Regions from separate parts of the Aureimonas sp. CAS genome, predicted to be linked through region 3. Evidence: predicted binding sites of a transcription regulator. Region 3 holds the regulator's gene; each other region holds the start of a gene.
The links. The regulator LexA, encoded in region 3, represses DNA repair genes until DNA is damaged. The targets are predictions, from matches to a motif close to TGTTCNNNNTGTGTTCNG.
Positions count from the first base shown of each region.

Region 1: a site for LexA is predicted at 4,925-4,942, ahead of AC6R2M_RS13555 (Y-family DNA polymerase). Genes of this name have one in related genera too.
Region 2: a site for LexA is predicted at 4,112-4,129, ahead of recA (recombinase RecA). Genes of this name have one in related genera too.

Region 1 is NZ_CM187563.1:2,824,815-2,835,353, reverse strand. It holds gene AC6R2M_RS13560 (error-prone DNA polymerase) at 1-3,406, opposite strand, end outside; gene AC6R2M_RS13555 (Y-family DNA polymerase) at 3,406-4,755, opposite strand; gene AC6R2M_RS13550 (ImuA family protein) at 4,970-5,908, opposite strand; gene AC6R2M_RS13545 (metallopeptidase family protein) at 6,142-6,564, shown strand; gene AC6R2M_RS13540 (cysteine hydrolase family protein) at 6,561-7,163, shown strand; gene AC6R2M_RS13535 (HlyC/CorC family transporter) at 7,243-8,526, shown strand; gene AC6R2M_RS13530 (TIGR02117 family protein) at 8,601-9,278, opposite strand; gene AC6R2M_RS13525 (DUF1737 domain-containing protein) at 9,283-9,489, opposite strand; gene leuD (3-isopropylmalate dehydratase small subunit) at 9,695-10,300, shown strand; gene leuB (3-isopropylmalate dehydrogenase) at 10,365-10,539, shown strand, end outside.
Region 2 is NZ_CM187563.1:1,644,220-1,654,758, forward strand. It holds gene AC6R2M_RS07975 (flagellar biosynthetic protein FliO) at 1-1,210, opposite strand, end outside; gene cckA (cell cycle histidine kinase CckA) at 1,500-4,034, shown strand; gene recA (recombinase RecA) at 4,221-5,288, shown strand; gene alaS (alanine--tRNA ligase) at 5,505-8,162, shown strand; gene AC6R2M_RS07995 (PRC-barrel domain-containing protein) at 8,361-8,729, opposite strand; gene AC6R2M_RS08000 (NADP-dependent isocitrate dehydrogenase) at 8,887-10,104, opposite strand; gene AC6R2M_RS08005 (RNA methyltransferase) at 10,295-10,539, shown strand, end outside.
Region 3 is NZ_CM187563.1:1,803,486-1,814,024, forward strand. It holds gene lpxB (lipid-A-disaccharide synthase) at 1-691, shown strand, start outside; gene gltA (citrate synthase) at 1,319-2,605, opposite strand; gene gltX (glutamate--tRNA ligase) at 2,745-4,166, opposite strand; gene AC6R2M_RS08805 (ComEC/Rec2 family competence protein) at 4,313-6,688, shown strand; gene lexA (transcriptional repressor LexA) at 6,682-7,395, opposite strand; gene AC6R2M_RS08815 (molybdopterin molybdotransferase MoeA) at 7,466-8,665, opposite strand; gene moaC (cyclic pyranopterin monophosphate synthase MoaC) at 8,662-9,159, opposite strand; gene trpC (indole-3-glycerol phosphate synthase TrpC) at 9,156-9,962, opposite strand; gene trpD (anthranilate phosphoribosyltransferase) at 9,959-10,539, opposite strand, start outside.

The DNA of each region.
Region 1 (10,539 bases), 1.0 Mb from region 3:
CCTCGTCGTAGGGGCGGCGCACCTCGTCGGCGTTGGCGAGCGCGGAGGCGAGTGCGGCCGCGGCCTCCGCGATCTCCTCGCTCGGGCCGGACGCCACGCTCCGCTCGCGCCCGTGATAGCGCAGCGGGCTCTTCACATGGTCGGTCGGCGCCAGCGTCTTCGTGCCGGTCAGCCCCCCGCTCGCGATCCTGCCCAGCACCGGCGTCATGTCCTCGATCGTCTCGGCGACGACGTGGATGACGCCGTGGTCGCTCTGCATGCGTCCCTTCACGCGCACGAAGCGGGCGCCGAGGACGATCGGCCGGAAACGCTCGAACACGCCGGGCCAGACGATGACGTTGGCGACGCCCGTCTCGTCCTCGATCGTCATGAAGATGATGCCCTTGGCCGAGCCCGGCCGCTGGCGGATGAGGACGAGGCCGGATACGTCCACGCGCCGCCCCGAGCGCATCGTCTCCATGGACTGGTTGGGAATGATGCGCAGCGCCGCCAGTTCGGCCCGGATGAAGGAGACGGGGTGCGCCTTCAAGGACAAAGACAGGAAGCGGTAGTCGTTGATGACCTCCTCGCCGGGGGGCATGGGCGGAAGCAGCGCGGCCCGTTCGCGCTGCAGGTCGCGCGCGTCGGCCGTGTCGAAGAGCGGGAGGCGCTCGGCCGCGCTTCCCGCGTCGAGCGCGCGCGCCGCCCACAGCGCCTCGCGCCGCGACAGGCCGAGACACCGGAAGGCATCGGCGTCGGCGAGGCGCTCCAGCGTGCGGCGGGGCAGGCCGGTGCGCAGCCAGAGGTCGCGCACGGAATCGAAGGGGCCGGTACTGTCCCGCACCCAGGTGAGCCGGCGCATCTCGGCCTCGGACAGGCCCTTCACCTGCCGGAAGCCGAGCCGCACGGCGCGCTGCGTCCAGATGTCGTCCGCCTGCTCGCGGTGGCGCGGCGCGATGCGTGCGGGATCGTAGGTCGCCACTTCGAGCGTCTGGTCCCAGGCGGAATCGTTGACCGAGAGGGGGCGGAACTCGACGCCGTGCTCTCGCGCGTCTCGCACGATCTGGGCCGGCGCGTAGAAGCCCATGGGCTGGGAGTTCAGGAGCGCGGCGGCGAAGACGTCCGGGTAGTGGCACTTCAGCCAGCAGGACGTGTAGACGAGGAGGGCGAAGGAGGCGGCGTGGCTTTCCGGAAAGCCGTATTCCCCGAAGCCCTCGATCTGGTTGAAGCAGTTCTCGGCAAATTCTCGATCGTACTTCCTCGCGACCATGCGCTCGACCATCTTCTCGCGAAACGTGTGGATGGTGCCGGCGCGCCGGAAGGTCGCCATGGCGCGGCGTAGCCCGTCGGCCTCGTCCGGCGTGAACTTCGCCGCCACCATGGCGATGCGCATCGCCTGTTCCTGGAAGAGCGGCACGCCGAGCGTGCGCCACAGCACCTCCTTGAGCTCCGGGCTCGGATAGGTGGTCGCCTCGATCCCCATCTTCCGCTTCAGATAGGGGTGGACCATGTTGCCCTGGATCGGCCCCGGCCGCACGATCGCGACCTCGATCACGAGGTCGTAGAAGCAGTTCGGCCTCAGCTTCGGCAGCATCGTCATCTGCGCGCGGGACTCGATCTGGAAGACGCCGAGCGTGTCGGCCCGGCTCGCCATGGCGTAGAGGCCGGGATCCTCGTCTGGAATGTCGGCGAGCGAGTAGTCGTGTCCGTAGTGCTCGCGCAGCATGTCGAGCCCGCGTCGCAGGCACGAGAGCATGCCGAGCGCGAGGATGTCGATCTTCAGGATGCCGAGTTCGTCGAGGTCGTCCTTGTCCCATTCGACGATGGTGCGCCCTTCGGAGGCGGCGTTGAGGATCGGCACGGTCTCGTCCACGCGGCCGCGCGTCAGGACGAAGCCCCCGACATGCTGGGAGAGGTGGCGCGGCATGCCGGAGAGTTCGGCGCAGAAGTCGAGCACGTGGCGCGTCGTGGAATCCTCGGCGGCTAGGCCCGCCGCGCGGGCCTCCCGCTCGCCGAGGTCCGAGGAGGAATAGCCCCAGACCGAGCCGGACAGGGCCGAGACCGCGTCGTCCGATAGGCCGAAGGCCTTGCCCACCTCGCGCGCGGCCGAGCGGGCCCTGTAGGTGATGACGGTGGCCGCGAGCGCGGCCTGGTCGCGGCCGTATTCGGCGTAGATCCAGTCGATGATCTCGCCGCGCCGCTCGTGCTCGAAATCGATGTCGATGTCGGGCGGCTCGTTGCGGTTGGAGGAGATGAAGCGTTCGAAGAGGAGCCCGGCGCGGTCGGGATGAACCTCGGTGACGCCGATGCAGTAGCAGACCAGCGAATTGGCCGCCGAGCCGCGTCCCTGGCAGAGGATTCCCATCCGCCGCGCCGCGCCGACGATGCGCTCCACGGTCAGGAAATAGGGCTCGTACTTCATATGCGCGATGACCGCGAGCTCGTGTTCGATGGTCTTCCGGTTCGCCTCCGAGAGCCCGTCTGGAAAGCGCCATTCGGCGCCCCGGTAGGCGAGGGCGCGCAGCTCCTCGGTCGGCGTGCCGGCCAGCCGCAGCTTCTCGTCCGGATAGACGTATTCCAGGCTCTTCAGGTCGAAGCGCAGTTCGGCGAAGAAGCGCCGGGCCTCCTCGACCGCGTCCGGATGCAGCCGGAAGAGCCGGGCCATCTCGTCCGAGGTCTTCAGGCGCCGCTCGGCGTTCCTCGACAGATGGAAGCCGGCCTGCGCCAGCGGCACGTGTTCGCGGATGGAGGTCAAGACGTCCTGCATCCGGCGCCGTCCCTCCGCGTGGTAGAACACGTCGTTGGTCGCCATCATCGGCGTGCCGCATTCGGCGGCGAGCCGGGACGCGTTGGCGAGACGCCGGGCGTCGAGCCCGTCGTGGCGACAGCTCACGGCGAGGCGGACGGAGCGGCCGAAACGCTTGGCCAGAAGCGACAGGACGCGCCCGCAAAGCGCCTGAGCCGCCTCCAGCGCCGGGCCGTCCGCCCCCAGCGCCTCGGGTGCCGCCAGCGCGAGATTGATCCCCGTCCCATGGCCGAGGAGGTCGGCGAGGAAGAGGCGGCAGCCGCCCTTCTCGGCGCGCAGGTTTCCGGCGGTCAGGAGCCGGCAGAGCCGTCCCCATCCGTCGCGGTCGCGCGGATAGGCGAGGATGTCGGGCGTGTCGTCGGAAAAGACGAGCCGGGCGCCGGGGCGGAACGGATAGCGCTCCTCGCGGGCCTGCTGGTAGGCGCGCACGACGCCCGCCACGCTGTTGCGGTCGGCCAGACCCAGTCCGCCGAGCCCCAGCAGCTTGGCGGTGACGACGAGCTCGCGCGGATGGGAGGCGCCGCGCAGGAACGAGAAGTTCGAGGCGACGCCGATCTCGCAGAAGCCGGTCCCGGCTTCGAAGAAGCCCTTCGGCTCCGGCTTGGGGGCAGGGGCGTCCATCAGGCGAAGAGCCCGTGCATGAACCAGGCCGGCGCGCCGCTCGGCGCCTGCCGTCCCTCGCGAAACATCCAGAACCGCCGGCCTTCCACGTCCTCGACGCGGAAATAGTCGCGCGTCTCCCCGCAATCCTCGCGCCACCATTCGGGCGCGATCCGCTCCGGCCCTTCGACCCGCACGACCCGGTGGTGGGCACGCCGCCAGCGGAACTGCTCGGGCGCGCCTTCGGGCACGCCGGCCGTCGCCTCGACGGGCTCGGGCGGCACCAGAAGCCGCAAAGGCCGGGGAGCGCCCACCGCGACCCGCGCTCCGGCCGGCCGCGCGGCGGCCAGTTCCCTTCGAAGGGCGGCGCCGAAGGACTCGGCCCGTTCGGGGCGATGGCTCTCGACCTCGTCGAGCCCGAGGACGGCGGCCTCGCCGAGGCGCGCGGCGAGGCGGTCGAGCAGCACCTCCACCGGCTCGCCCGCGCCCTTGGCCGCGCCGAGATCGCCCTGCCGCTCGGCCAGGGGATCGCAGGCCTCGACGCCCAGGCGCACGAGATCGTAGCCGAAGCCGGCGTCGAGTTCGTCGCCCAGACCTTTCAACCGCTCCTTGAAGAGGCGCACCAGCTGGACGGGATCGCGGGTCGGCGCCGCCGTTCCGACGTCCAGACGCTCGACGCGTCCGTCCAGCCGGAAGAGGGTCAGGGCGAGCCGGCGCGCGCCTTCGCCGCGCCGCTCCAGATCGAGGGCAAGACGCGGAGCCAGCGTCTCCAGAAGGCCGAGAATGTCCTCGGTGCGGCTGATCGGCTCGAACAGGCGGCGCTCGTGGATGATGAGCGGCACCGGGCGGCGCGGGACGATGGGCACGGGCGCGTGCCCCAGCGCCTCGTCGAGCCGGTCGCCGAGGGCCTGCCCGAAGCGACGCGCGAGACCGGCGCGCGGAAGCTCGAACATCTCGCCCAATCGTTTCAGGCCGAGCCGCGCGAGCATGGCCGCGACCTGCGGCTCGAGGCGCAGGGCCGACAGGGGAAGGGGCGCGAGCGCCTCGCGCTCCCCGCCGGCTTGCAGCCGGGTGCCGGAGGCGTGGTCGACGAGGGCCTGCGCCGTGCCGGCCTGCCGGGCCACGGCGGTGCGCACCGTCAGTCCCTGCGCGGTGAGGCGGGTGGTCAGATCGGCCACCATGGCGGCCTCGCCGCCGAAGAGATGGGCGCAGCCGGAAATGTCGAGAAGAAGCCGCGACGAGCCGTCGAGGGCGACGAGCGGGGTGTAGCGGTCGCACCAGTCGGCGACCATCTCCAGAAGCCGGGCGTCGCCCGGCCGGTCGGCCTCGATCAGCTCCAGATGCGGGAAGCGGGCGCGGGCCTCCGCCACGCCGAGACCGGGCGCGAGGCCGAGCTTCGCGGCCCCTTCGCAGAGGGCGACGAGCCGCTGGGCGCCGCCGGCCTTCTCGAACAGAGCGAGCGGCGCGCGCCCCTGCGGCGTGGGAACCGGGGCGAGGGCGAGGGCCACCAGGCTGCGATGGGCGCTGCCCGCCGCATCCCGGAAGACGGACGGAACGGGGCCGGTGACCGGCCCAGCGGGCGCCTCAGGATGCGCGCCGGAGAGCCACGAGCGTCCCAGCCTCTCGCGCAGGATGCGGTCGGTGGACAGTCTCGGGAGCGACACCGCCAGATAGCGCGGGGGCACGGTCGAGGAGAGCGAGGCGCTGCTCATGGGCGTTCCATTCCAGAAGGAATTGGCGGGTACGTCCGTCCCGCGATTTCTCGATGTCGATCCGAAAGGCCGGCGCGCCGAGGAAGCGCCCGGGGCCGAGTTCGCCGGGCGGCGCGCCGGGATGGGCGGAGACGGCGAGCCGCAGGGGCGCCGCGCTCGTCTCCGGCGCACCGGCCTGGCGCAGCATGAGGAAGGGGCGGCCGCTCTCCTTCGCGCGCACGTGCAGGCGGCGCGTGCCTTCGAGGCCGAGCCGCTTCGGATTGCCGCGCGTCTCCAGGACGACGAGGGCGGGCGCGCGAGAGCGCGCGGCCTCCTCGCCCGCCCAGATCGCCTCCTCCAGGTGCTGGGGCGCGACGAGGAGGAGGGCGGCGGGGTCGAGACCGAGCGTGCGCAGGCCCGCCGCCGAGGCATGGCCGCCTTCGGTGAAGACGTGGCGTTCGCCGATCCAGATCAACGGCCGGCAAGCGTCGGCGCCGGCCAAGATCGCGAGCGCCAGCGCGAAGCCGGCCCCCGCGCCCGCATCCCGGGTCTGGTCGAGCCGCAGTTCGGTGAGGCCGGTGGGAATGCCGCCCGACAAGGCCTCGTCGAAGGGCGCGACGCCCGTGGGAAGGACGAAATCCGCCTCCGGGTTCTCCTCCTGAAGGCGCTCGGCGAGCCGGCCCTCAATGCGCGCGACTTCGCCGCGCAGCCTGGTCAGAACGGGCGGGACAGGCCTGCCCGCTCTCTCTCCGGCGCTTGGCTCCACAGGAGCACCGGCGAACGCCATCGTTGCGGCGGCCGGGGCCCGCCGCTTGTCGCTGAGCTCGAACATAGGGTCTCCATCGGCCGCGACGGAAAGGTCGCACCGGTCTCACCGCCTCGATCGAGGCATTTCGTTCCTGTTATGTTCCAATGGATTCCAGAGCGGCCCCGACGAGTCAAGCTGTCCTATTGGAGGAATATTTTCTTGGGTCCGCCGGAACTTTTCGTGCTGCAGCGTCAAACCCTTTGGCAGAACGGCCTGCCGCACAATATGCACCCCTCGACGAAGGTTGAGGGACGATGATGGCCATTCTCGATCAGAGCGGCGACTGGGCGGGCCGGCTGGCGCCGAGCCTGGAGGAGTTCGAAAGCCTCGCGGTGGCCGCCTATGCCGGCCTGCCGGAAGCGTTCCGAGCCCTCTCCGGCGACATCCGCCTTCTGGTCGCCGACTTCCCGGACGACGACGTGATCGAGGAGATGAACCTCGAAAGCCCCTTCGACATCCTCGGCCTGTTCGAAGGCCGCCCCATCGGCGAATCCGACGTGCCGGGCACCTTCGAGATGCCCAACCGCATCCTCCTCTATCGCCGTCCCATCCTCGATTACTGGGCCGAGCACGAGGAGACGCTGGGCACCCTCGTCACCCATGTCCTGATCCACGAGATCGGCCACCATTTCGGCCTGTCGGACGACGACATGGAAGCGCTGGAAGAGAGCGTGGCGTGACCGATCGCCTCAGCCCCTCGCGCACCGCGCTTCTCGTCATCGACGTGCAACAGGCCTTCGCGCAGAAGGAGGCCGCGGGCGAGCGGCGCAACAATCCCGGCGCGCTCGACGCCATCGCCGCGCTCCTCGACGCCTTCCGGCGGGCGGAGGCCCCGGTCGTCCACGTGCGCCACCGCAACGTGAGCCCCCGCTCGCGCTTCCACCCGGATGCCGCCGGCTTCCAGCCGATGGAAGCGGCGCGCGAGCGGCCGGGCGAGACCCTGATCGTGAAGGACGTGAACAGCGCTTTCATCGGCACCCCGCTCGACGATCATCTCCGGGCGAGCGGGATCGAGGCGCTGGCGATCGTCGGCATCACGACCAACCATTGCGTGGAGACGACGACGCGCATGGCCGGCAATCTGGGCTACGAGACCCTTCTCGTCTCCGACGCCACCTATACGTTCGACCGCACGGGTCCCGACGGGCGCCTGTTCCCGGCCGAGGACATCCAGGCGATGACGCTGGCCAACCTTCACGGCGAGTTCTGCACGGTCACGACGGCCGAACAGGTGTCGAAGGCCCTGGCCGCCGCCACAGCGTCGGGCGCGGCAGGGTGACGCGGCACCGCAAATCCGGCAATCCTTTTCCGGAACGCGCCCGCACCGGCCCGTTCCCGCTCCTGATGGAAGGCTACAAGTGGACGCCCTGATTCTCATCGTGATCCTGGTCCTTCTCGTGCTGTCGGCGACCTTTTCCGGCAGCGAGACGGCGTTCACCGCCTCGAGCCGGGCCTTCATCGCGCGCCAGTCGAAGGAGGGGAACCGCAACGCCGCACGGATCGCGAAGCTGGGAAAGCGCAAGGACCGCTTCATCGCCGCGCTCCTGGTGGGCAACAATTTCGTCAACACCACCGCCACGGCCCTGGCCTCGGGCCTGCTCATCGCCTGGTTCGGCGAAGGCGGCGTCCTCTACGCCTCGCTGGTGATGACCGTCCTTCTGGTGATCTTCGCCGAGGTCCTGCCCAAGACCTACGCCCTGCAGCGGCCGGACGACGCCGCGCTGAAGGCTGCGCCCTTCCTCGCCCTCGTCGACCGGGTGCTCGGGCCGCTCGGCTCCCTCGTCAACATCATCCTCTCCCGGCTGCTGCGCGCCATCGGCGGCGCGCCGGACGCCGGGGCCGGCCAGGGCGAGGAGGAACTGCAGGGCCTGATCGACCTCTACGGCATCGAGGAGAAGGGCGCGGCGCAAAGAGCGGCGCGCGAGGAGCGCCAGATGCTGCGCGGCGTGCTGGCGCTGGACGATCTGACCGTCGAGGACGTGATGACGCAGCGCATGCGCATCGTCGGACTGCCGGCCGACCTCGACCCGGACGAGATCGTCTCCCGGCTGCTTTCCGCCGGCCATTCGCGCCTCGTCCTGTGGGGCGAGACGAACGACGACGTCGTCGGAATCGTCGATGCCAAGGGGGCTCTCGCGGCCTTCGCCGAGGCGCGCCGGGACGGGCGGTCGGCGGACATCCGGGCCTTCGCCACGCCGCCGGTCTTCGTTCCCGAGAGCCGGCCGCTGCGCGAACAGCTCGAATCCTTCCGCAACGGCTCGTCGCAGAAGATGAACCTCGTCGTGGACGAGCATGGCGACCTCGCCGGACTGGTCACGCTGGAGGACATCGTCGAGGTCGTCTTCGGCCAGATCGCCCAGCCCGGCGAGGCGATCATCGCCGATCCGAAGGACAGCGGACACGTGACCGTGCGCGGCGACACGCGGCTGCGCGAGATCGAGCGGGCGCTGGAATGGGACCTGCCCGAGCGCGAGGCGGCGACCGTGGGAGGGCTGATCGTCTCGGAGCGCGGCGGGGTGCCGGAGGTCGGCACGGCGATCGAGATCGACGGCTACCGGTTCAAGATCCTGGAGCGGCACGGGCGCCGCATCAGCTCGGTGGAGATCCGCCGTCTGCCGCGGGCGGTCGCAGATCCGGAGTGAGGGGCGCCTGGGCGACCTCCTCCACCCCACGCGTCAGGCTTTCCGAGTGTCGATTCCGATTTTCGGGCCGATGCTCAGCCGTGCCAGCGGATCGAGGCCAGGAGCGTCTGGGGCAGGGGCGTCCAGATGCCCGTCGCGATGCCGGCATGGGCGAGCGCCGCGCTCGTCCAGACATTGCAGCCCACGGCGATGTTGAACCAGCCTTCCGCCTCGTAGAAGAGGTCGAACGGGGAGTATCCCGCCCCGGCCACATGGACCGGCCGCCCCGCGTCGTCGTGCTCCAGCGTCTGCTCGACGAAGGCGAGAAGCGCCTCGAACTGCGCGTCGGAAAGGACGAGCCGGCGCGTGCCGGGAAGATCGGCGGGAAGCACGGGCGCCAGCGCGAAGCGCAGCACGGAATCGTCCAGCGTGACGGAGGCGAAGGCCGCTCCCGCCGTCAGGTCGCCCCAGGTGGGCGTGCGCGTGTAGAACTCCCGGCCGCCCCAGCCGACGAGGATCGCGCCGAGCTCGGGGTGGTCCAGCGGCAGACCGTCCTCGGCGAGGAAGCGCAGGCGCTCCAGCACCTGCGGCGTCGCGGGCAGCGCGATGTCGGTGTGAATGGCGTTGGCGACGAGGACGATCTCGTTGCCGCCCGGCCCGGACGCGACGTTCTCCACGCCGCGCGGGACCAGAAGGCCGAGGAGAAGCGCGAGCGCGACCGCCAGCGCCAGTCCCGCGAAGGCCTGGGCCGAACGCTTCGCGCCGCGGCGCAAGGGCCTATTGCTCGCCGAGCTTCATCGAGGGGTCGTAGTCCTTGCCCTCGACGGTCTTCGTCACCGGCTGGGCGCACTTCATGACGCCTTCGGCGGCATCGAAGGCGTAGGCCGGGCTGCCGGCGAGCTCCCAGCCCTTGGACAGGGCGAGGGAGACCTTGTGGCAGAAGGCGGAATCATCGATCCCGGTGAGGAGGCGGTAGAGCTTCATGAAGCGGGCTCCGGACGAAAGGGTCCGGCATCCCTCGCAAAGCCCGGTCCGGCGCGCAAGGGCCGGCGCTCCCGTCGCGATGGGGGAAGGCGTCTGCGAAGCTTTGACCCCTGAGCGCGGGCGATGCTATCGGAACCGGCGATGAGAGCGGCTTGCGGACCGGGGAACCCGCCCCGATCGAAGCCGCCGCCGAAGGAGGATGGACATGCAGAAGTTCGACAGGCTGACGGGCGTGGCCGCGCCGCTGCCCATCGTCAACATCGACACCGACATGATCATCCCGAAGGACTATCTGAAGACGATCAAGCGCACCGGGCTCGGCGTCGGCCTCTTCGCAGGCCTGCGCTACAACGACGACGGCTCGGACAATCCCGACTTCGTCCTCAACAAGCCGGCTTATCGCAACGCCGAGATCCTGATCGCGGGCGACAATTTCGGCTGCGGTTCGAGCCGTGAGCACGCGCCCTGGGCGTTGCTGGACTTCGGCATCCGCTGCGTGATATCGACCGACTTCGCCGACATCTTCTACAACAACTGCTTCCAGAACGGCATTCTGCCGATCCGCGTTAGCCAGGAGGAGCTGGACCAGCTCATGGAGGACGCGCAGAAGGGCGCGAACGCCAAGATCTCGGTCGATCTGGCGGCGCAGGAGATCGTGCGGCCGGACGGCGAGACCGTTCGCTTCGACATCGACCCGGCGCGCAAGCACCGTCTTCTGAACGGCCTCGACGACATCGGCCTGACGCTGCAGAAGGACACCGACATCGCCGGCTTCGAGGGGCGCCTCTCGCAGGAGCGCCCCTGGGCATGAGCCGATTTTGATCGCTCGCCTCCAGACGACCCCGAACAGAACGACAGATCGGAGCTGCCCGAGAATGACGACCCGCAAACTGCTGCTCCTGCCCGGCGACGGCATCGGCCCCGAGGCGATGGCCGAGGTCGAGAAGTTCATCCCCGTCCTCAACGAGGCGGGCGCGGGCTTCGAGAGCGAAACCGGCCTCGTCGGCGGCGCGGCGCTCGATGCGCATGGCGTGCCGATCTCGGAAGGGG
Region 2 (10,539 bases), 160 kb from region 3:
CCGGCGGCGGGGAGGCGACCATCGGAGGCGCAGGCATGACCGGGCCCGACCGGCGCTCGCTGATCGTCGAGGCGAAGCTGCGGACGACCAGCGGACGCTCTTCGGCCGAGGCTGTGTTCGGCGACGCGGGCGCGCCGACCTTCGCCGGCGCGGACGGCGCGGCCCCCTGCGTGGCGCTCGGCCGTTCGGGGAGCGGAGCGTCCACCTTGTCGCGGACCGGCCACTCGACCGGCGGCTGACGACCGGAGCTCGGCGAAGCGATCGGCTCGGGCGCCTTCGGCGTGTCGACGGACGCCCTCGGCTGCGGCGCGGGCGAGAGGCGGCGTTCGGGCGCGCCGGCCCGTGCATCGGCGGCGACGGGCGGTGCCGAGACCGGCTGGGCGATCGAGCGGGACGGCGGCACCGGCGACGAAGGCCCGACGGGCGCGGGGTCGATGGCCGGCGCGACGGCGGGAACCGCCGGGTTCTGGGACGAGGGCGAGCCGGAGCGCTCGACTGCGCCCGGGCGCTCGCCGGAGCGTGTATCGGAGCGGGGGCCTTGGTGCGACGCGGTCCGGGCGGGTGCGGGTTCCGCCGGCTGAACGCGCGGCGCCTCGGGCGCATCCAGAACCGGCTCGACGCGGCGGCCGCTCTCCTCCGTCATCCGGGCGGGCGGCGCCGGCACGACGGGAGCCGTAGCCTGCTGGCGCGGCTGCATCTGCGGCTGGGGCGCGCGAACGGCGGGAGCCGGGACCGGCTCGGCACGGCTCGAGTCCACGGCGCTCCTCACCGGTTGCGCCGGTTGCGCCGGGGCGCGGAAGGGTGCTTCCGGCGTCTCATTCATCGGCTCCACGGGACGGGGCTCGCGGCGTGCTTGCGGAGCGGGCGCGAAGCCGGCACCCGGCTCGGCCCTGCGGGCCGGCGGCGGGGCGGGGCGTCCGATGCGCGATTCGACGACCAGATCGTTCGCGCCCCCGATCAGGATCAGGTGCTCCACCTGATCGCGGCGCACGAGCACCAGCTTGCGCTTGGGATCGACGGCGGTGACGTCCATCACCTCCACGCGCGGCCCCTCGACGTTGCGCAGTCCGCCGATCCCGCCGGTGAGAACGCCGCGAAGCAGCCGGATGACGACGACGGCGAGGCCGGCGACGAAGAGCGCGGCCAGAAGGACGAAGAGGATCGGTGCCAAATCCTCTCCGACGAGCCCTGCGAGCCAGTCCTGCATCATTCATCCTTCCCGCCGGGTGGGGCCGGCACGGGACGCGCCGATTCGCGCCGCCGGCCATTCGCCTGCCGCTGTCTTTCCGCCTTGATGACGCCTTGAGGCGCGCGCTTCAAGGCTTTGCACCTTTTCCCGGCACCCGATCCCGCATTCGCCCGGATCGGACCGCGCGCCGCACGCGTATACGCATGAAAACGTCGCGTCCGTTCCTCCATTCGTTTATGCGATGGCAGGAGACTTGGATGCCGCACGGCGATTGGCCGGCATCGGCGCGCAACGGAAGCAGTTGGGACCCATGACGACCCGGACGCCCCAGACGAGCGAGAAGGCCCTGGTCGATCGCAGCGCGGCCCCGCACGGCATGCGCCGCCTCCTGTTCCTCGGGGGCTTCCTGCTCGTCTTCTCCGCCACGCTCGCGCTCTTCGGCCACACCTACGGCCCGCTGGCGCTTTTGGCACTCTTCGGCTTCCTCGCCATCGTCGGCATCGTGGCCATGTTCGCGCTGGCGCTCGGGCTCGTGCGCTTCAGCCGGGAGCGGACCGACCAGGGGATCTCGCGCACCTTCATCGACACGCTGCCGACCGGCACCATCATCACGGACCGCAAGGGCCGCATCGTCTACGCCAACAAGGCCTATGGCGAGGTGACGGGCGCGGGTTCGGGGCAGGGGCTGCGCACGCTGGAGCGGCTGCTCGCGCGCGAGCCCGAGGCCGCCGAGGCCGTCTACCGGCTCGGCAACCTCGCCCGCGAGGGCGGCAGCGGCGAGGAGGAGTTCCGGCTCTCGCGCTGCCTGGCCGGCGCGACCGACCCGTCCGCGCGCTGGTATCGCGCATCCGTCCGCCCGCTCGGTGATGCGGAGGCTCTGCGCGTCTGGCAGCTGAAGGACATCACCGTCGAGCGGCGCGAGCAGGAGGGGTTCTTCCGCGATCTCCAGCACGCGATCGACTATCTCGACCACGCCCCGGCGGGCTTCTTCGCCTCCGACGAGGACGGGCGGATCGCCTATATCAACGCCACGCTCGCCAGCTGGCTGGGCATCGACCTCGCCGCCTTCCGGCCGGGCACGCTCTCCATCCACGATTTCGCCGGCCCAGACGCGCGGACCTTCCTGGACACGGCCGTCGGGGAGGCAGCGTCGTCGTCGCCGCAGATCCTCGACATCGACCTCGTTCGCACCAGCGGGCAGCGGCTCCCGGTTCGGCTCCTTCGACAGGCCACGCACGCGGCGGACGGCGCTCCGGGGCCGACGCGCACGCTCGTCCTGAACCGCTCGACGGAGACCGAGGGCGCCCGCACGCTGGAGGCGGCGGAGCTGCGCTTCACCCGCTTCTTCAACTCGTCGCCCATGGCGATCGCCGCGCTTGACGAGCGCGGGCGCGCCACGCGCGCCAATCCGGCCTTCGCGCGCCTCTTCGGCCAGGCGGCGGCCGGCGGCTCGGTCGCGCTGCAGGACGCGGTCCACGAGGACAGCCGCGAGGCCTTCGATCAGGCGCTGGCGGCGGCCCGGCGCGGACAGGCCGGCATCCCCTCGATCGACGTCGATCTGCGCGGCGAGACGGCCCGCACGGTCCGCTTCTACTTCAGCGCCGTCTCCGATCTGACGGAAGGATCGAAGGACGCGACGATCGTCTACGGCGTCGACTTCACCGACCAGCGCGCGCTCGAGGAGCAGGTGGCCAAGGCGCAGCGCATGCAGGCCGTCGGGAATCTGGCGGGCGGCATCGCGCACGACTTCAACAACGTCCTCACGATCATCACCGCCTCGGTGGACTTCCTCCTGCTCAACCACCGCTCCGGCGACCCGGCCTTCCAGGATCTCCTGCTGATCAAGCAGAGCGCCAACCGCGCGGCCTCGCTGGTGCGCCAACTGCTCGCCTATTCGCGCCGCCAGACGATGCGCCCGAAGATGCTGAATCTGACGGACGTCGTCGCGGACATGCATCTCCTGCTCAAGCGGATCGTCGGCGATCTCGTGAAGCTCGAACGCCATCACGGCCGCGACCTCTGGCCCGTCATGGCCGACATCGGCCAGTTCGAGCAGGTCATCACCAACCTCGTGCAGAACGCGCGCGACGCGATGCCCGAAGGCGGCACGATCACGATCGCGACGCGCAACATCGCGGCCGAGGAAGCGGCGAAGCTGCCCTATGCCGAGCTTTCGAGCGGCGACTACGTCCTCGTCGAGGTCTCGGACACCGGTGCGGGGATGCCGGCGGACGTCGCCGAGCGCATCTTCGAGCCCTTCTTCACCACCAAGGAGATCGGCAAGGGCACCGGGCTCGGCCTCTCCATGGTCTACGGCATCGTCAAGCAGTCCGGCGGCTTCATCTTCGTCGATTCGAGGATCGGCGAGGGCACGACGCTCCGCATCTTCCTGCCGCGCCACGTCCCGGCCGAGGTGGCCGCGCCCAAGGAGTCCGGCGGAGCGCCACAGGCGGCGACCGCCAAGGTCGATCTTTCGGGCACTGCCTCCATCCTCCTCGTGGAGGACGAGGATCACGTGCGCGCCGGCAATGTGCGCGCGCTGAAGATGCGCGGCTACGAGGTCCACGAGGCCTCGTCGGGCGTCGAGGCGCTGGAGGTGATGGAGGAGATCGGCGGGCGCGTCGATCTGGTGGTCTCCGACGTCGTGATGCCGGAGATGGACGGGCCGACGCTCCTGCGCGAGATGCGCCGGACGCGGCCGGACCTGAAGTTCATCTTCGTCTCCGGCTATGCGGAAGACGCCTTCGCCAAGAACCTGCCGGAGGGCGAGAAGTTCGGCTTTCTCGCCAAGCCCTTCTCGCTGCGCGAGCTCGCGGTTGCGGTGAAGGCGGAACTCGACCAGTAGCCCCTGCGACCTCGCCGCCTTTACCTTTACTTAGGGTTCGATCGCGCCGCACGTCATGCGGATCGGCGATTCGGAATGGGAACAAATCGGGAAAATCGCTTGATGGGAGAGAACAAAGCAGGTACATAGATCGCCGACGACACGCCGATTATGCGACCCGTTCCCGCTGGATAAAGGGCTTCTCCCATGGCACAGAACGCACTCCGACTCGTTGAGGACAATTCCGTGGACAAGAGCAAAGCCCTCGATGCGGCGCTGTCGCAGATCGAGCGGGCCTTCGGCAAAGGCTCGATCATGCGTCTCGGCCAGACCGAGAAGCTCGACATCGAGACCGTCTCCACCGGCTCGCTCGGCCTCGACATCGCGCTCGGCATCGGCGGACTGCCGAAGGGGCGCATCATCGAGGTCTACGGGCCGGAAAGCTCGGGCAAGACGACGCTGGCGCTGCACACGGTGGCCGAGGCCCAGAAGGCCGGCGGCATCTGCGCCTTCGTCGATGCCGAGCATGCTCTCGATCCGGTCTACGCCCGCAAGCTCGGTGTCGATCTGGAGAACCTCCTGATCTCGCAGCCGGACACCGGCGAGCAGGCGCTGGAGATCGTCGATACGTTGGTCCGCTCCGGCGCGATCGACGTCCTCGTCGTCGACTCGGTCGCCGCGCTCACGCCGCGCGCCGAGATCGAGGGCGAGATGGGCGACTCGCTGCCGGGCATGCAGGCGCGCCTGATGAGCCAGGCGCTGCGCAAGCTCACCGGCTCGATCTCGCGCTCCAAGTGCATGGTCATCTTCATCAACCAGATCCGCATGAAGATCGGCGTCATGTTCGGCAATCCGGAGACGACGACGGGCGGCAACGCCCTCAAGTTCTACGCCTCGGTGCGCCTCGACATCCGCCGCATCGGCGCGATCAAGGACCGCGACGAGGTCACGGGCAACCAGACCCGCGTCAAGGTCGTGAAGAACAAGATGGCGCCGCCCTTCAAGCAGGTCGAGTTCGACATCATGTATGGCGAAGGCGTCTCCAAGATGGGCGAGCTCGTCGATCTCGGCGTGAAGTCGGGGATCGTCGAGAAGTCCGGCGCCTGGTTCTCCTACAACTCGCAGCGTCTCGGCCAGGGACGGGAGAACGCCAAGCAGTTCCTGCGCGACAACCCCGATCTCGCCGCCGAGATCGAGAGCGCGATCCGGCAGAACGCCGGCCTGATCGCCGAGAAGCTGCTGGAGCAGGGCGGGCCGGACCCGCAGGAAGACTGACCGTCTTCGAGGGCTCGCCGATCGGCGGGCCCTTTTTTCATTGCAGATCCCCCCACGGGCGATGCGGCGGGCTCGAACGCGTCCGCCGAAGGTCGTCGCGACCGGCGCTGCCGGTCGGCGTGATGGACAGGGTTTGGGCGCACGGTTACAAGGCCAGCCCGAAGGGAAGGCGCGGGTGATCGCCTTCCGCTCCCCCCGCGTGTCCGAAGGCTTTCCATGAGCGGCGTGAACGAGATCCGGTCGACCTTCCTCGATTACTTCGCGAAGAACGGCCACGAGAAGGTGGCGTCTTCGCCGCTGGTGCCGCGCAACGACCCGACGCTCATGTTCACGAACGCCGGCATGGTGCAGTTCAAGAACGTGTTCACCGGGCTGGAGAGCAGGCCCTACGACCGGGCCGTCACCTCGCAGAAGAGCGTGCGGGCGGGCGGCAAGCACAACGATCTCGACAATGTCGGCTACACGGCCCGGCATCTGACCTTCTTCGAGATGCTCGGCAACTTCTCCTTCGGCGACTATTTCAAGGAGCGGGCGATCGAGCTCGCCTGGAACCTCGTCACCAAGGAGTTCGACCTTCCCAAGGACAAGCTTCTCGTCACCGTCTATCACGAGGACGAGCAGGCGGCGGGCCTCTGGCGCAAGATCGCGGGCTTCTCGGACGATCGCATCATCCGCATCGCGACCTCGGACAATTTCTGGCAGATGGGCGACACCGGCCCCTGCGGCCCGTGCTCGGAAATCTTCATCGACCGCGGCGAGCACATCTTCGGCGGACCTCCGGGGAGCCCGGACGAGGACGGCGACCGGTTCCTGGAGTTCTGGAACCTCGTCTTCATGCAGTTCGACCAGATCGAGCCGGGCAACCGCGTGGCGCTGCCGCGCCCCTCGATCGACACCGGCATGGGGCTCGAGCGCATGGCGAGCGTCCTGCAGGGCGTCGACAGCGTCTTCGAGACCGACACGTTCAAGCGCCTGATCGCGGCGGCGGGCGAAGCGGTCGGCCGCGAGCCGGCGGGCGAACCCTCCTTCAAGGTCATCGCCGATCACATCCGCTCCACGGCCTTCCTGATTGCGGACGGCGTCCTCCCGTCCAACGAGGGCCGCGGCTACGTGCTGCGCCGGATCATGCGCCGGGCCATGCGGCACGCGAAGCTTCTGGGCGCCCGCGAGCCCGTTCTTCACAATGTCCTGCCCGCGCTCGTCTCCGAGATGGGCCGGGCCTATCCCGAGCTGGTCCGCGCCGAGCAGCTGATCTCCGAGACGCTCAAGCTCGAGGAGAAGCGCTTCCTGACCACGCTCGACCGGGGCCTGACGCTCCTGAACGAGGCGTCGGACGGACTGAACGAAGGCGACAACCTCGACGGCGAGGTCGCCTTCAAGCTCTACGACACCTACGGCTTCCCGCTCGATCTGACGCAGGACGCGCTGCGCTCGCGCGGCGTCGGCGTGGACGTCGCGGCCTTCGATGCCGCTATGGCGCGCCAGAAGGCGGAGGCGCGGGCGAGCTGGGCCGGTTCCGGCGAGGCCGCGGCCGACACGGTCTGGTTCGCGGTTCGCGAGCGGGTCGGGGCGACGGAGTTCCTCGGCTACGACACCGAGGAGGCGGAAGGCCAGGTTCTGGCGCTCGTTCGCGACGGAGCGGAGGTCGACGGGGCGTCCGCCGGCGAGGCGGTCTCGATCGTCCTCAACCAGACGCCGTTCTACGCCGAGTCCGGCGGTCAGGTCGGCGACACGGGAACGATGACGGGCGAGGGCGTACGCGTCGAGATCGACGACACCCAGAAGGTGGCGAACGGTCTTTTCATTCATCGCGGACGGGTGGTCGAGGGGCGCCTTGCGAAGGGCGCCGCGCTCGAACTCGTGGTCGATCACGCCCGCCGGTCGAAGATCCGCGCGAACCATTCCGCCACGCATCTCCTTCACGAGGGGCTTCGCGAAATCCTTGGCACGCATGTCGCGCAGAAGGGTTCGCAGGTCGCGCCGGACCGGCTGCGCTTCGACTTCTCCCATCCCAAGCCGATGGACGCGGGCGAGTTGGCCGAGGTCGAGCGTCTCGCCAACGACATCGTCCTGCAGAACGCGCCCGTCGAGACGCGGCTGATGGCCGTGGACGACGCGATCGCGGAGGGCGCGATGGCGCTCTTCGGCGAGAAGTACGGCGACGAGGTCCGCGTCGTCTCCATGGGCACCGCGACGGAGGGCGAGAAGGCCGGTCGCCGCTATTCGGTCGAGCTGTGCGGCGGCACCCATGCGCGCGCGACGGGCGAGATCGGTCTCGTTCACATTCTCTCGGAATCTGCGGTCGGCGCGGGCGTTCGCCGGATCGAGGCGCTGACGGGCGCTGCGGCGCGCGCCCATCTCGGCGAGCAGGATGCGCGCATGCGCCGGATGGCCTCCGCCCTGAAGGTCGCGCCGTCCGAGGTCGCCGACCGGCTGGAAGCACTCGTCGAAGAGCGCCGCCGCCTGGAGAAGGAGCTGGGCGAGGCCCGAAAGCGGCTCGCGCTCGTCGGTGACGGCGCAGGCGAAAAGGGCTCGGCCGCGCGCGAGATCGGCGGCGTGAGCTTCGTCGGCCGCGTTCTGGAGGGCGTTTCGGCGAAGGACCTCAAGGGTCTGGTCGACGAGACCAAGTCCGGCCTGGGATCGGGCGTCGTCGCCTTCGTGGCCGTCGCGGACGGCAAGGCCAGCGTCGTCGTCGGCGTCACGCCGGATCTGACCGAGCGGTTCAGCGCGGTCGACCTCGTGCGGTCGGCCAGCGAGGCGATCGGAGGGAAGGGCGGCGGCGGACGGCCCGACATGGCGCAGGCCGGCGGCCCGGACGCGGCCAACGCGCAGGCCGCCCTGACGGCCGTCGAAAAGGCGCTCGAAGCCGCCTGAACCAGCCGGGCGGCGAAGGCCCAGGCCCTACGGCGCCGCCGGCTTCGCCCCAGCGCATCGGGGTTTGCCCTGCGGGCAGTTCGGCGCATCGGTCCGTGAAGCGGTCGGCGCCGGCCCGATGCGAGCGGTGACACCCAACGAAGAAGGCCGCCCGCGTTCGACGCGGACGGCCTTCTTCGATTCGAGCTGTCGGAAGGATCAGTCGTCCCAGCTCTGCAGGGCCGAGACCTCCTCGGGGGTGAGGTTCACGACGATCCGCCCGTCCGTGAAGCTCACATCGTCCAGCGAGACGATGGAATTGTCCGTGTCCGGGTAGGTGCTGCCGTCGTCGTCCGAGAAGTCGATCGCCAGATGCGTCGGCGTCTGCTCGTTCGATCCCAGAACCTCCTCGACCTCGCCGATCTCGGTGCCCGCGCTGTCGTAGACGTCCATGTCCTCGACGCTGTCCACGTCCATGGAGAACTGCGGGACCATCACGTCGTCGTTCACCTCGGTGAGGCTCGACTGCGCGAGGGCGGGCGTTGCGATGAAGGCGGCGGCGGCCAGAAGGGCTGCGGTGCGTTTCATGAGGAGTTGGCTCCGTCTGATTGCGTTTCGCCTCACCAATGTGCGCTCCGGCGCCCTCGTTCCTGCGGGGCGGCAAAAATTCCGGCGGTCGGCGCAAAGAAAAGGGGCCGCACCCTTTCGAGCGCGGCCCCTTCTTCGTCTCGTTGGCGGAAGGCGCTCAGGCCTTGGCCATCGCCGCCTTGAGGTTCTCGTCGATCTTGTCGAGGAAGCCCGTGGTCGACAGCCAGCGCTGATCGGGACCGACCAGCAGCGCGAGATCCTTCGTCATGTGGCCGCCTTCGACCGTGTCGATGCAGACGCGCTCGAGCGTGTGCGAGAACATCTTCAGATCGTCGTTGCCGTCGAGCTTGGCGCGGTGGGCGAGGCCCCGCGTCCAGGCGAAGATCGAGGCGATCGAGTTCGTGGAGGTCTCCTGGCCCTTTTCGTGCTGGCGGAAGTGGCGCGTGACCGTGCCGTGCGCGGCCTCGGCCTCCACCGTCTCGCCGTCCGGCGTCATCAGCACCGAGGTCATCAGGCCGAGCGAGCCGAAGCCCTGAGCCACGATGTCGGACTGGACGTCGCCGTCGTAGTTCTTGCAGGCCCAGACGTAGCCGCCGGACCACTTCAGCGCCGCGGCGACCATGTCGTCGATCAGGCGGTGCTCGTAAGTGATCTTGCGCTTGTCGAACTCGGCCTTGAACTCGGCGTCGAAGACCTCCTGGAAGATGTCCTTGAAGCGCCCGTCATAGGCCTTCAGGATCGTGTTCTTCGTGGACAGGTAGACGGGGAAGTTGCGGTTCAGGCCGTAGTTGAACGAGGCGCGGGCGAAGTCGCGGATCGACTCGTCGAGATTGTACATCGCCATGGCCACGCCCGAGCCCGGCGCGTCGAACACCTCGTGCTCGATCTTCTGGCCGTCCTCGCCGACGAAGGTGATCGTCAGCTTGCCCTTGCCGGGGAACTTGAAGTCGGTGGCGCGGTACTGGTCGCCGAAGGCGTGGCGGCCGACGACGATCGGCTGCGTCCAGCCCGGAACGAGGCGCGGCACGTTCTGCATGATGATCGGTTCGCGGAAGATCACGCCGCCGAGGATGTTGCGGATCGTGCCGTTCGGCGAACGCCACATCTTCTTCAGGCCGAACTCCTCGACCCGCTGCTCGTCCGGCGTGATCGTCGCGCACTTCACGCCGACGCCGTGGCGCTTGATGGCGTTGGCCGCGTCCACGGTGATCTGGTCGTCCGTCTCGTCGCGCTTCTGGACCGAGAGGTCGTAATATTCGAGATCGACGTCGAGATAGGGGTGGATCAGCTTGTCCTTGATAAGCTGCCAGATGATCCGGGTCATCTCGTCGCCGTCGAGCTCGACGACCGGGTTGGCGACCTTGATCTTAGCCATGCTGTTCCTTCCTGTTGAGAATCGTCTGCCCGCTCGGCGGTCCGGGCTGTCCCTTCGGGAGCGGCCGCGGCGCTGCCGGGCCGGCCCTTGCAAATTGTATGCGCGCGTATATCACCCGCTCCGCCGACTGCAAAGCAAGGCCGGGACGGCATTCGAGCCGCGCGCAGCCTGCCAACGGAGGGCGTGGACCATGGCCGAAGCGGAACATCCAGAGACGGCAACCGACGGCCGCGGACCGGTGATCGTCCTCGTCGAACCCCAGCTCGGCGAGAATATCGGCATGGTGGCGCGGGCCATGGCCAATTTCGGCCTGTCCGACCTTCGCATCGTCAATCCGCGGGACGGCTGGCCGAACGAGAAGGCGAGGGCGGCCGCGTCGCGCGCCGACGCCGTGATCGACGGGGCGCGGGTCTTTTCGACGACCGAGGAGGCGCT
Region 3 (10,539 bases):
GGGCGGACCGCCCGCGACCTATGTCGGCCATCCCCTGATGAGCGAGCCGAATCTGGCCGCGATCATGTCGGGGCTCGGCGGAAGGCCGGGAGCGCCTTCGTCGCCGCCCCGGCTCCTGATCCTGCCCGGATCGCGGCGCGGCGAAGTCTCACGCCTCATGGACGATTTCGGCCGAACCTACGCCTTCCTCAAGCGGCGCATTCCGGAGCTCACCGCCGTCCTGCCCGTCATCCCGCGCGTGAGGGCGGCGATCGAGGAAAAGCTGAAAGGCTGGGAGCACCGGCCCGAGCTGGTCTTCGGCGACGAGGCGAAATGGCAGGCCTTCGCCTCCGCCGACGCGGCGCTCGCGGCCTCGGGAACCGTCGCGCTGGAGCTGGCGTTGGCCAACGTTCCGACCGTCATCGCCTACCGGCTCGACCCCGTCGCCTATCAGCTGCGCCACATCATCACCGGCTGGACGGCGGTGCTGCCGAACCTGATCGTCGATCATCCTCTGGTCCCCGAGCATTTCCACGAATTCGTGCGGGCCGACCTTCTGGGCCGGCGGCTGGAGCGCCTGCTCACCGACACGCCGGAGCGTTCCGCGCAGCTCAAAGGCTTCGACGAACTGCGTCGCCGCATGACGGTGGACCGTCCGCCGGGCGAGGCCGCGGCGGAAATCGTGCTGCGCGAGATCGAGCGGCGGCGGTAGGGGGAGCTAGTCAGGGGGCGGTCATCGCAACGCTCCGTGCGCCCCGCTCCTCGGCGCCCCCCTCTGGCCTGCCGGCCATCTCCCCCTCAAAGGGGGGAGATCGAACTCGTTCGACGGCTTCGCATCCTGGACAGCTCGAAGAAATACACGGGGCGCACAACTGCGATCTCCCCCCTGGAGGGGGAGATGCCGGCAGGCAGAGGGGGGCATGACGGCCGCAGCCTGTCAGTGAAGGAACGCGGAGCGCCTGTAAAAGTAAGAGAAAGTGTGGGGTCGAAATCCGGCGCTCCGCCTTCCTGCAAGACCGGGTGAACCCCGGCGGGGACGGGACCTCGGCCCGATGTCGCCCTATCGGGGCGTTGGGCTGTCTGCGATCCCGGACCGAAGCCGGCACGACGACAGCGCTTCTTCCGTCGCGCGCCGGAAGCGATGCCGCCCTCGTCGGGCTCCCCGAAGGCGGTCTCGAAACGGAATCGCCGATCGCTCGCGCCCGCCCGAAGACCCCTCCGGTCGGCAACAGAATGCCTCAGCTTCGCAAGAAGGGGATAAGTTCGCCGGCGCAGGCAGGCGACTGCCAAAGAAAAAGGCGCCCGCGGGCGCCTCTTTCACTCGTTCGGGAGACCCGGATCAGCGCTGGTCGAGCGCCACGTAGTCGCGCTTGGGCGCGCCGGTGTAGAGCTGACGCGGACGGCCGATGCGCTGCTCGGGGTCCTCGATCATCTCCTTCCACTGCGCGATCCAGCCGACCGTGCGCGCCACCGCGAAGAGCACGGTGAACATGGTCGTCGGGAAGCCGAGCGCGCGCAGCGTGATGCCGGAGTAGAAGTCGACGTTCGGGTAGAGCTTCTTCTCGACGAAGTATTCGTCGTGCAGCGCAATGCGCTCCAGCTCCATCGCCACTTCCAGCGTCGGATCGTCCTTGATGCCGAGCTCGTTCAGAACCTCGTGGCAGGTCTGCTGCATGATCTTCGCGCGCGGGTCGTAGTTCTTGTAGACCCGGTGGCCGAAGCCCATCAGGCGGAAGGGATCGTTCTTGTCCTTCGCCTTCTGGATGTATTCGGGGATGCGATCGGCGGTGCCGATCTCCGTCAGCATGTTCAGCGCCGCTTCGTTCGCGCCGCCGTGGGCGGGGCCCCAGAGGCAGGCGACGCCCGCCGCGATGCAGGCGAAGGGATTGGCGCCCGACGAGCCGGCCAGACGCACCGTGGAGGTGGAGGCGTTCTGCTCGTGGTCGGCGTGGAGGATGAAGATCCGCTCCATCGCCTTGGCCAGGACCGGGTTCGCCTCATAGGGCTCGCACGGAACGGCGAAGCACATGTGAAGGAAGTTCTCGGCGTAGGAGAGGTCGTTGCGCGGATAAACGAAAGGCTGGCCGATGTGGTACTTGTAGGCCATCGCCGCGAGCGTCGGGATCTTCGCGATCATCCGGATCGAGGCCACCATCCGCTGGTGCGGATCGGAGATGTCGGTCGAATCGTGGTAGAAGGCCGAGAGCGCGCCGACCGAGCCGACCATCACCGCCATCGGGTGCGCGTCGCGGCGGAAGCCCGTGTAGAACCGGCTCATCTGCTCGTGCACCATCGTGTGGCGCGTCACGCGGTAGACGAAGTCCTCCTTCTCCCGCGCGGTCGGCAGCTCCCCGTAGAGGAGGAGATAGCAGGTCTCGAGGAAGTCGCCCTTTTCGGCCAGCTGTTCGATCGGATAGCCGCGATGAAGGAGGACGCCCTCGTCGCCGTCGATATAGGTGATCTTCGACTCGCAGGCCGCGGTCGAGGTGAAACCGGGGTCGTAGGTGAACATCCCGGTCTCTTTGTAGAGCGCGCCGATGTCGACAACGTCCGGCCCGATCGTGCCGTGCCGCACGCGGAAATCGGCGTCCTTGCTGTCGAACGAAAGCTTGGCCGTATCACTCATGGCTTTCCCTTCATCACGGCCGCCCGGAGAAACTCCGCTGCAGCGCACTCGTCGGAATTAGGTCCTGAATGCCTAGACGAAAGGCATCCGTCGAACAAGTTTTCGCCGCGATCCTGTTGCGGCGCAACCATGCGGCCCGTCAGGCTGCCTGATCTTTCAGCCGGGCAAGCGCCTCGTCGCGCCCCAGAACCGCCAGGACGTCGAAGACGCCGGGCGAGGTGGTGCGACCCGTCAGCGCGGCGCGCAGCGGCTGGGCCGCCTTGCCGAGCTTCAGTTCGTTCTCTTCCGCATAGGTCCGCACGATCGATTCGAGCGAGGCCGCGCTCCACTCCTGCGCGGCTGACAGGCGCGGCAGAAGGCCGGCGACGATCTCGCGCCCGCCGCCCGACAGGATCGCCTCCGCCTTCTCCTCGACGGCCAGAGGACGCTCCGCGAAGAGATAGGCCGCGCTCTCGGCGAGCTCGACCAGCGTCTTGGCGCGCTCCTTCAGGCCGGACATCGCCTCGGTCAGAAGACGGCGGACCGTCTCGTCGTCCTTCGCCTTCAGGATGGCGCCGTTCGGCAGATGATCGCGCTCGACCATCAGCCGATCGACCAGCTCCGCGTCGTCGGCCGCCCGCATCCAGTGGCCGTTGACCGCTTCGAGCTTGGCGAAGTCGAACCGCGCGGCGCCCTTGTTGACGTCGGCGATGTCGAACCAGGCGATCATGTCCTCCAGCGACATGATCTCGTCGTCGCCATGGCTCCAGCCGAGCCGGGAGAGATAGTTGCGCAGGCCCTGCGGGAGATAGCCCATCTCCCGATAGGCCTCGACGCCGAGCGCGCCGTGGCGCTTGGAGAGCTTGGCCCCGTCCGGCCCGTGGATGAGCGGGATGTGCGCCATGATCGGCACGTCCCACCCCATCGCCCGATAGATCAGCGTCTGGCGCGCCGCGTTGGTCAGATGGTCGTCGCCCCGGATGATGTGCGTGACGCCCATGTCGTGATCGTCCACGACTACGGCGAGCATGTAGGTGGGCGTTCCGTCCGAGCGCAGGAGCACGAGGTCGTCGAGATCCTTGTTCGGGAAGCGCACGTCGCCCTGAACCCGGTCCGCGACGAGGGTCTCGCCGTCGAGCGGCGCCTTCAGCCGGATCACGGGCTTCACGCCCTCCGGCGCCTCGGACGGGTCGCGGTCGCGCCAGCGGCCGTCGTAGCGGGGCGGGCGCTTCTCGGCCTTGGCGCGCTCGCGCATCTCCTCCAGCTCCGCCTGGCTGGCATAGCAGTAGTAGGCGCCGCCCTTGGCGACCATCTCCTCGGCCACCGCGCGATGGCGGCTCGCGCGCTCGAACTGCGAGACGGGCGGCTCGTCCGGCGAGAGGCCCAGCCATTCCAGGCCGTCGATGATCGCCTGCGCGGCCTGCGGCGTGTAGCGCTCGCGGTCGGTGTCCTCGATCCGCAGGAGCATCGTGCCGCCGGTATGGCGGGCATAGAGCCAGTTGAAGAGCGCGGTCCGCGCGCCGCCGATGTGCAGGTAACCGGTCGGGGAGGGCGCAAAGCGGGTGACGACGCGGTCGGACATGCGGGGAGGCTCCATGAGGTCGGGATCGGCCGGGCGAAGGGGGCGCGGAACGATCGAGAGTCCCGCCTTACGGGCCCGTCTTTCCGCTCGGCTTTTCGCGTGCGCTGTGTAGCATAGGGGGGAGCGCAGACAAGACGACGGTCGGCATGAGCGTCCTCAAGGCAGGGAAGGAGGCGCATGACGACCCGCAGGGCGGGCGGCCCTCCGCACGGCCCGGCAGGGGGCTCGCAGCGCCGTTCCGCCGGCCTTCCCTCGAGGGGCTTCGCGCCGCCCTCGCGCGCGAGACAGCGGCCGAACAGGCCGCCCGCGGCGGCTTCTTCCTTCTGCCCCTCGGCCTCGTCGCCGGGATCGCGACCTTTTACGGTCTCGACCTCCGGCTTCCTCCCGCAGCCGCCGCGGCGGGCTTTCTCGTCCTCGCCGGCCTGATCGCCGTCCTGCGCGAGCGGATTCCGTCCCTCGCCGTCCTGACGGTCCTCGCCTGCGCCCTCGCCGGGCAGATGCTGGCGCAGGCGGAGCTGGCGCGGACGCACACGACGATCTTCTCCGGCGAGGCGACCGTGCGGATCGCCGGGCGGGTCGCGTGGCGGGACTTCGACGACCGGGGGCGCATCCGCTACCTGATCGACATCGAGGAAACCGCGCGGCCCGTCCTTTCGCGTCCGCCCGAACGCGCGCGCATCCTCGTCTCCAGCGTCCACGATCCGATCCCGGTCGGGGGAACCTACAAAGGGCTCGTCCGCCTGCGCCCACCCTCCGGCCCCGCCTTGCCGGGCGCCCACGACTTCGCCTTCGTGCCCTACTTCCAGGGCCTCGGCGCCTACGGCTTCTCGCTGGGCGCCCCGCAGCCGCACGCGGAGCCCGCCTCGCGGGAACTCGGTTGGGCGGAGCGGGTCGCGAGCCTGCGCGTCTCGATGGCCGAACGGATCCGCGCCGTCGTTCCCGGCCCGCAGGGGGCCGTCGCCGCCGCCCTGATCACCGGGGAGCGCGCCGGCATTCCCGCCGAGATCGAGGAATGGCTGCGGATCACCGGGCTCGCCCACATCCTGGCGATCTCGGGCCTTCACATGGCGCTGGTCGCGGGCTTCACCATGCTTTCGGTGCGGCTTCTCGCCTCGCTCGTGCCCGGCCTGCCGCTTCGCCTTCCGACCAAGAAGATCGCCGCCGTGGCGGCCCTCATCGTGGCGACCGCCTATCTCCTGATCGCGGGGGAGAGCGTTTCGACGCAGCGCTCCTGGATCATGCTCGTCGTCATGCTCGGCGCCGTCCTTCTCGACCGCCCGGCGCTGACGCTGCGCAACGTCGCGATCGCCGCCGTCATCGTCGTGACCGTCAAGCCGCATGCGGTGGTGACGGCGAGCTTCCAGATGTCCTTCGCCGCCACCGCAGCGCTCGTCGGGGCCTACGGCGCGCTGATGCGATGGTGGACCGCGCGGGACCGCGGCACGCGCCGCCGCGAGCGCGGGCTCTTCCTCGGCGTTCTGGCGGCCCTTGCCGGTCTCGCGCTCTCATCCCTGATCGCGGGCGGCGCGACAGCGCCCTTCGGCGCCTATCACTTCCAGCGCGCGGCGCCGCTCGGCGGGGTGATCGCCAACGTCCTCGTGATGCCGCTGTTCTCGTTCGTCGTCATGCCGGCGGGGCTGCTCGGCGTCCTCGCCATGCCGTTCGGCCTCGACGGGCCCTGGCTGACGACGATGGGGCACGGGCTGGCGATCATCTTCGCGCTCGCCGAGGCGATCGGCTCCCGGTTTCCCGACCATGCGACGGGACTCATGCCGCGAACCGCGCTCGTCCTCTTCAGCGGCGCCATCCTCGCCCTCTGCTTCTTCGCCGGACGCCTGCGCTGGCTCGCCTTGCCCTTCGCCGCAGCGGGCATCGCCCTGTCGGTCCCCGAACCGACCCGGCCCGAACTCCTGATCTTCGAGGACGGGAAGGAGGTGGCGTTGATCGACGAGACCGGTGCGCTCCGCCCTCTGAAAGCGCGCCCGAACGCCTTCGTCGCAACGCAATGGGAGCGCGCCTTTCCACGGCGCGCGAAGGCGCACGACGCACCCGGTCGCGAGATCGCGCCGCCGACGCCGACCTTCGTCTGCAAGGACGACATCTGCCGCGCGGAAACCCGCTCGGGGCTGCGCGTCGCCTGGACCGAGGACTACGAGAAGACGGGCGCGCTCTGCGACACGTCCGACATCGGGATCGTCTCGCGCGCCATCCGGCCGACGGAGTGCCGCTCCGGCGCGCGGCTGGTGACCCTGCGCACGCTGCGCCGGACGGGCTCGCTCGCCGTTTCGCGCGATCCGAAGAGCGGCGAAATCGTGATCCGCCGCTCGATCGCGCCGGAGCCGCGCGAATGGAACATGCATCGCCACGCCGCGTGGCCGGAGTTCTGGCGCGATCCGGCGGGGAGCGCCACGACGCCCGATGACGGTCTCGAGGCCTCCGGCCCAGACTCGTCCGGCGGAGAACCGACCCCGGCGGCGTCCCGGCGGGCGCCGGAAACGCCCGCCGCGCCGGGCGATCAGTAGCGGCGGATCAGTCCGACGAGCTTGCCCTGCACCTTGACCTGGTCGGCGCCGAAGATGCGCGTCTCGTAGGCCGGGTTCGCGGCCTCCAGCGCGATACGGTCGCCCTTGCGGCGGAAGCGCTTGAGCGTCGCCTCCTCCTCGTCGACGAGGGCGACGACGATCTCACCCGGATTGGCCGTGTCGGCGCGGCGGATGACGACGGTGTCGCCGTCGAGAATGCCCGCCTCGATCATCGAATCGCCTGCCACGTCGAGCGCGTAATGTTCGCCCGGCCCGATCATGTCCGGCGGCAGGACGAGATCGCGCGTGTTGTTCTGGATGGCGGAGATCGGCACACCCGCCGCGATCCGCCCCATGACCGGCACGCTGATCGAATCGTTGGCCGCCGAGACGGGCAGGGGCCGAACCTCGGACTTGCCCATAGCGGGCGTCGAGGCGACGAGGCTCGGCCGGAACCCTTGCGGGACGGGCCGGGGCGCGCTCTTGGCGATCACGTCCGGCAGCTTGAGGATCTCCAGCGCCCGCGCGCGGTTGGGAAGGCGGCGGATGAAGCCGCGCTCCTCCAGCGCGGTGATCAGGCGATGGATGCCGCTCTTCGACTTCAGCTCCAGCGCATCCTTCATCTCGTCGAAGGAGGGCGGCACGCCGGCCGACTGCAGCCGCTCGTGGATGAAGAGGAGGAGATCGTGCTGCTTGCGCGTGAGCATCGCCGAACCCTTGGGACAGAATCAAAACAAAACCTGAACAAAGCTACTTGTTCCGTTTGTGTTCCGCAAGTCAGTCCAGCGGCAGATAGAGGCAGTCGTCACCCGTTCGGGCGGCGGCCGCGTTCGCGGGGCGCAGGAGCAGGGCTTCGGCCCGCGCGTAGATCGAGAGCAGCGAGGAATCCTGCCGCGAAAGCGGGACGATGACGACTTCGCCTTCGGCGCCCTCGATGCGCGATCGCACGAACTCGGCACGGTCGTCGTTCGCCGGCACGTTCCGCCCGAGGCGGCCCTTGCGGAAGCCCGCGTCCGGCAGGCCCGCGAGCCGCCTCACCAGCGGCCGAAGGAAGACCGTCGCCGCGACCATGGAGGAGGCGGGGTTCCCGGGGAGCCCAACGATCATGGCGGGTCCGAGCCGGCCCGCCATGATCGGCTTGCCCGGCCGCATCGCGACCTTCCAGAAGTCGAGCGAAACGCCGCGAGAGGCGAAGGCCTTGGCCGCGAGATCGTGGTCGCCGACCGAGGCCCCGCCGATCGAGACGAAGATGTCGGCGCCGGCCGCCACCGCCTCGTCGAGCCGGGCGCCGATCGCGTCGAGATCGTCCGGCGCGATCCCGAGGTCGAGGACGTCGCCGCCATTCGCCTCGACGAGCGCCGCGACGCCGTAGCCGTTCGAGGCGACGATCTGCGACGGGCCGACCGGCTGGCCGGGCTCCACTAGCTCGTCGCCGGTGGCGAGGATCGCGACGCGCGGGCGACGAAGGACATCGAGGGCCGGATGGCCGCCGCTGGCCGCGAGCGCCACCATTCCGGCCGTCAGGCGCGAACCTGCCGAAACCAGGGTTTCGCCTGCGGAGAAATCGTTGCCGAGCGGCCGGATGTTGGCGCCCTTCGACGGGACGACCGTCGCGCGGACATCGCCCTCCACTCGCTCGGCGTTCTCCTGGATCAGCACCGTATCAGCCCCGGCCGGAACGGGTGCGCCGGTGAAGATGCGGACCGCCTGACCCGACCCGACCGTGCCTTCGAAGGCACGGCCCGCCTGCGCTTCCCCGATCAGCGTCAGGAGACGCCCGTCGGCGGCGTCTTCGGCGCGCAGCGCGTAGCCGTCCATGGCGGAGGCGTCGAAATCGGGCTGGGTGCGCAGCGCGATCACATCGCGCGCCAGAACCCGCCCGGCGGCGAGCCGAAGAGGCACGCTCTCCGTCCCGGTCAGGGCGCCGACCCCCTCCAGAAGGTCGGCCAGCGCGTCCTCGACGGGGCGAAGGCTCATGCGGCCCCGCCCGACGCCCGCGCATAGTCGCCGGACCGGCCGCCGGACTTGGCGACGAGCCGGATGCCGGTGATCTCCATCTCGCGGTCCACGGCCTTCGCCATGTCGTAGATCGTCAGGCAGGCGACGGAGACCGCCGTCAGGGCCTCCATCTCGACGCCCGTGCGCCCGCCGACCTTCGCCGTGGCGACCACGCGAAGGCCGGGAAGCTCCGGCTCCAGCGTGATGTCGACCGAGACCTTGTCGAGCATCAGCGGATGGCACAGCGGAATGAGATCGCTGGTCTTCTTCGCCGCCATGATGCCGGCGATCCGCGCGATGGCGACGACGTCGCCCTTCTTGGCCTGACCGGAGGAGATCAGTTCCAGCGTCTCGGCCTTCATGACGACGAGGCCTTCGGCGCTTGCCTGCCGGCTCGTCACGTCCTTCTCGCCGACATCGACCATGGTGGCCGCGCCGGACGCGTCGAGATGGGTCAGCCGGGTCTCGCTCACGCCACGGCCTCGACGCGGGCGAGAAGGGCGCGGGTCGCCGCCTCGACATCCGCCTGCCGCATCAGGCTTTCGCCGACGAGGATCGTGCGGATGCCGGAGAGGGCGAGGCGGGCGCAATCGGCCGCCGCGTTGATGCCGCTCTCGCCGACGACGATGCGGTCCGCGGGGACGAGCTTCGCCAGTCGCTCGGCGACGGCGAGGTCCGTCTCGAAGGTGCGCAGATTGCGGCTGTTGATGCCGACGAGCCGCGAGCGCAGCTTGAGGGCGCGTTCGAGTTCTGCCTCGTCGTGAACCTCGACGAGAACGTCGAGGCCGTGGTCCTCGGCCGCGTCCTCCAGCGAGGCGGCGGTCTCGTCGTCCACCGCCGCCATGATGATGAGGATCGCGTCGCCGCCCCAGGCGCGGGCTTCCGCGACCTGATAGGCGTCGAACAGGAAGTCCTTGCGCAGCGCGGGCAGGGCGGTCGCGTCGCGCGCCGCCGTCAGGAAGGCCGGCTCGCCCTGGAAGGACGGCGCGTCTGTCAGGACGCTGAGGCAGGCGGCGCCCGCCCGCTCGTAGGCGCGGGCGAGGGACGGGGGATCGAAATCCTCGCGGATCAGGCCCTTGGACGGGCTGGCCTTCTTCACCTCGGCGATGAGGGCGGTGCGATCCTGCGAAAGGCTCCGCTCGATCGCGGCGGTGAAGCCGCGCGGCCGGTCGCGATCCGCGATCATCGCCTTCAGTTCGGCGAGCGGGACAGCGGCCCTGGCGGCCGCGATCTCCTGGCGCTTGTAGGTCTCGATCCGGGCGAGGATGTCGCTCATCGGCTTGCCTTCCGGCTGCGTTGGGAGGCCTCGACGAGACGGGCGAGGGCCGCCGAAGCCGCACCCTCGTCGATGGAGGCGGCGGCGAGCGACAGGCCGGCGGGGATGTCCGCGACACGGTCCGCGACGACCAGCGCGCCCGCAGCGTTCAGGAGGACCACGTCGCGATAGGCGTTGCGCTCGCCCGACAGAACTGCGCGCAGCGCCTCGGCGTTCGCGACGCCGTCGCCACCCTTCAGCTCGGACAGGTCGCGGCGCGGCAGACCGAACGTCTCCGGCTCGACCGTGAAGCGCTCGATCCGTTCGTCGTCCAGCGCCACGATCTCGGTCGGCCCGCAGACGGTCATCTCGTCCAGCCCGTCGCCATGCACGACCCAGGCCTTGCGGGTGCCGAGCGCGCGCAGCGTCTCGGCGATCGGCATCAGCCATTGCGGCGAGAAGACGCCGAGGAGCAGACGGTCGGCGCCGGCCGGATTGGCGAGCGGGCCGAGAATGTTGAAGATCGTGCGGGTGCCGAGCTCGACCCGGCTCGGGCCGACGAAGCGCATGGCCGAATGATGCGTGGGCGCGAACATGA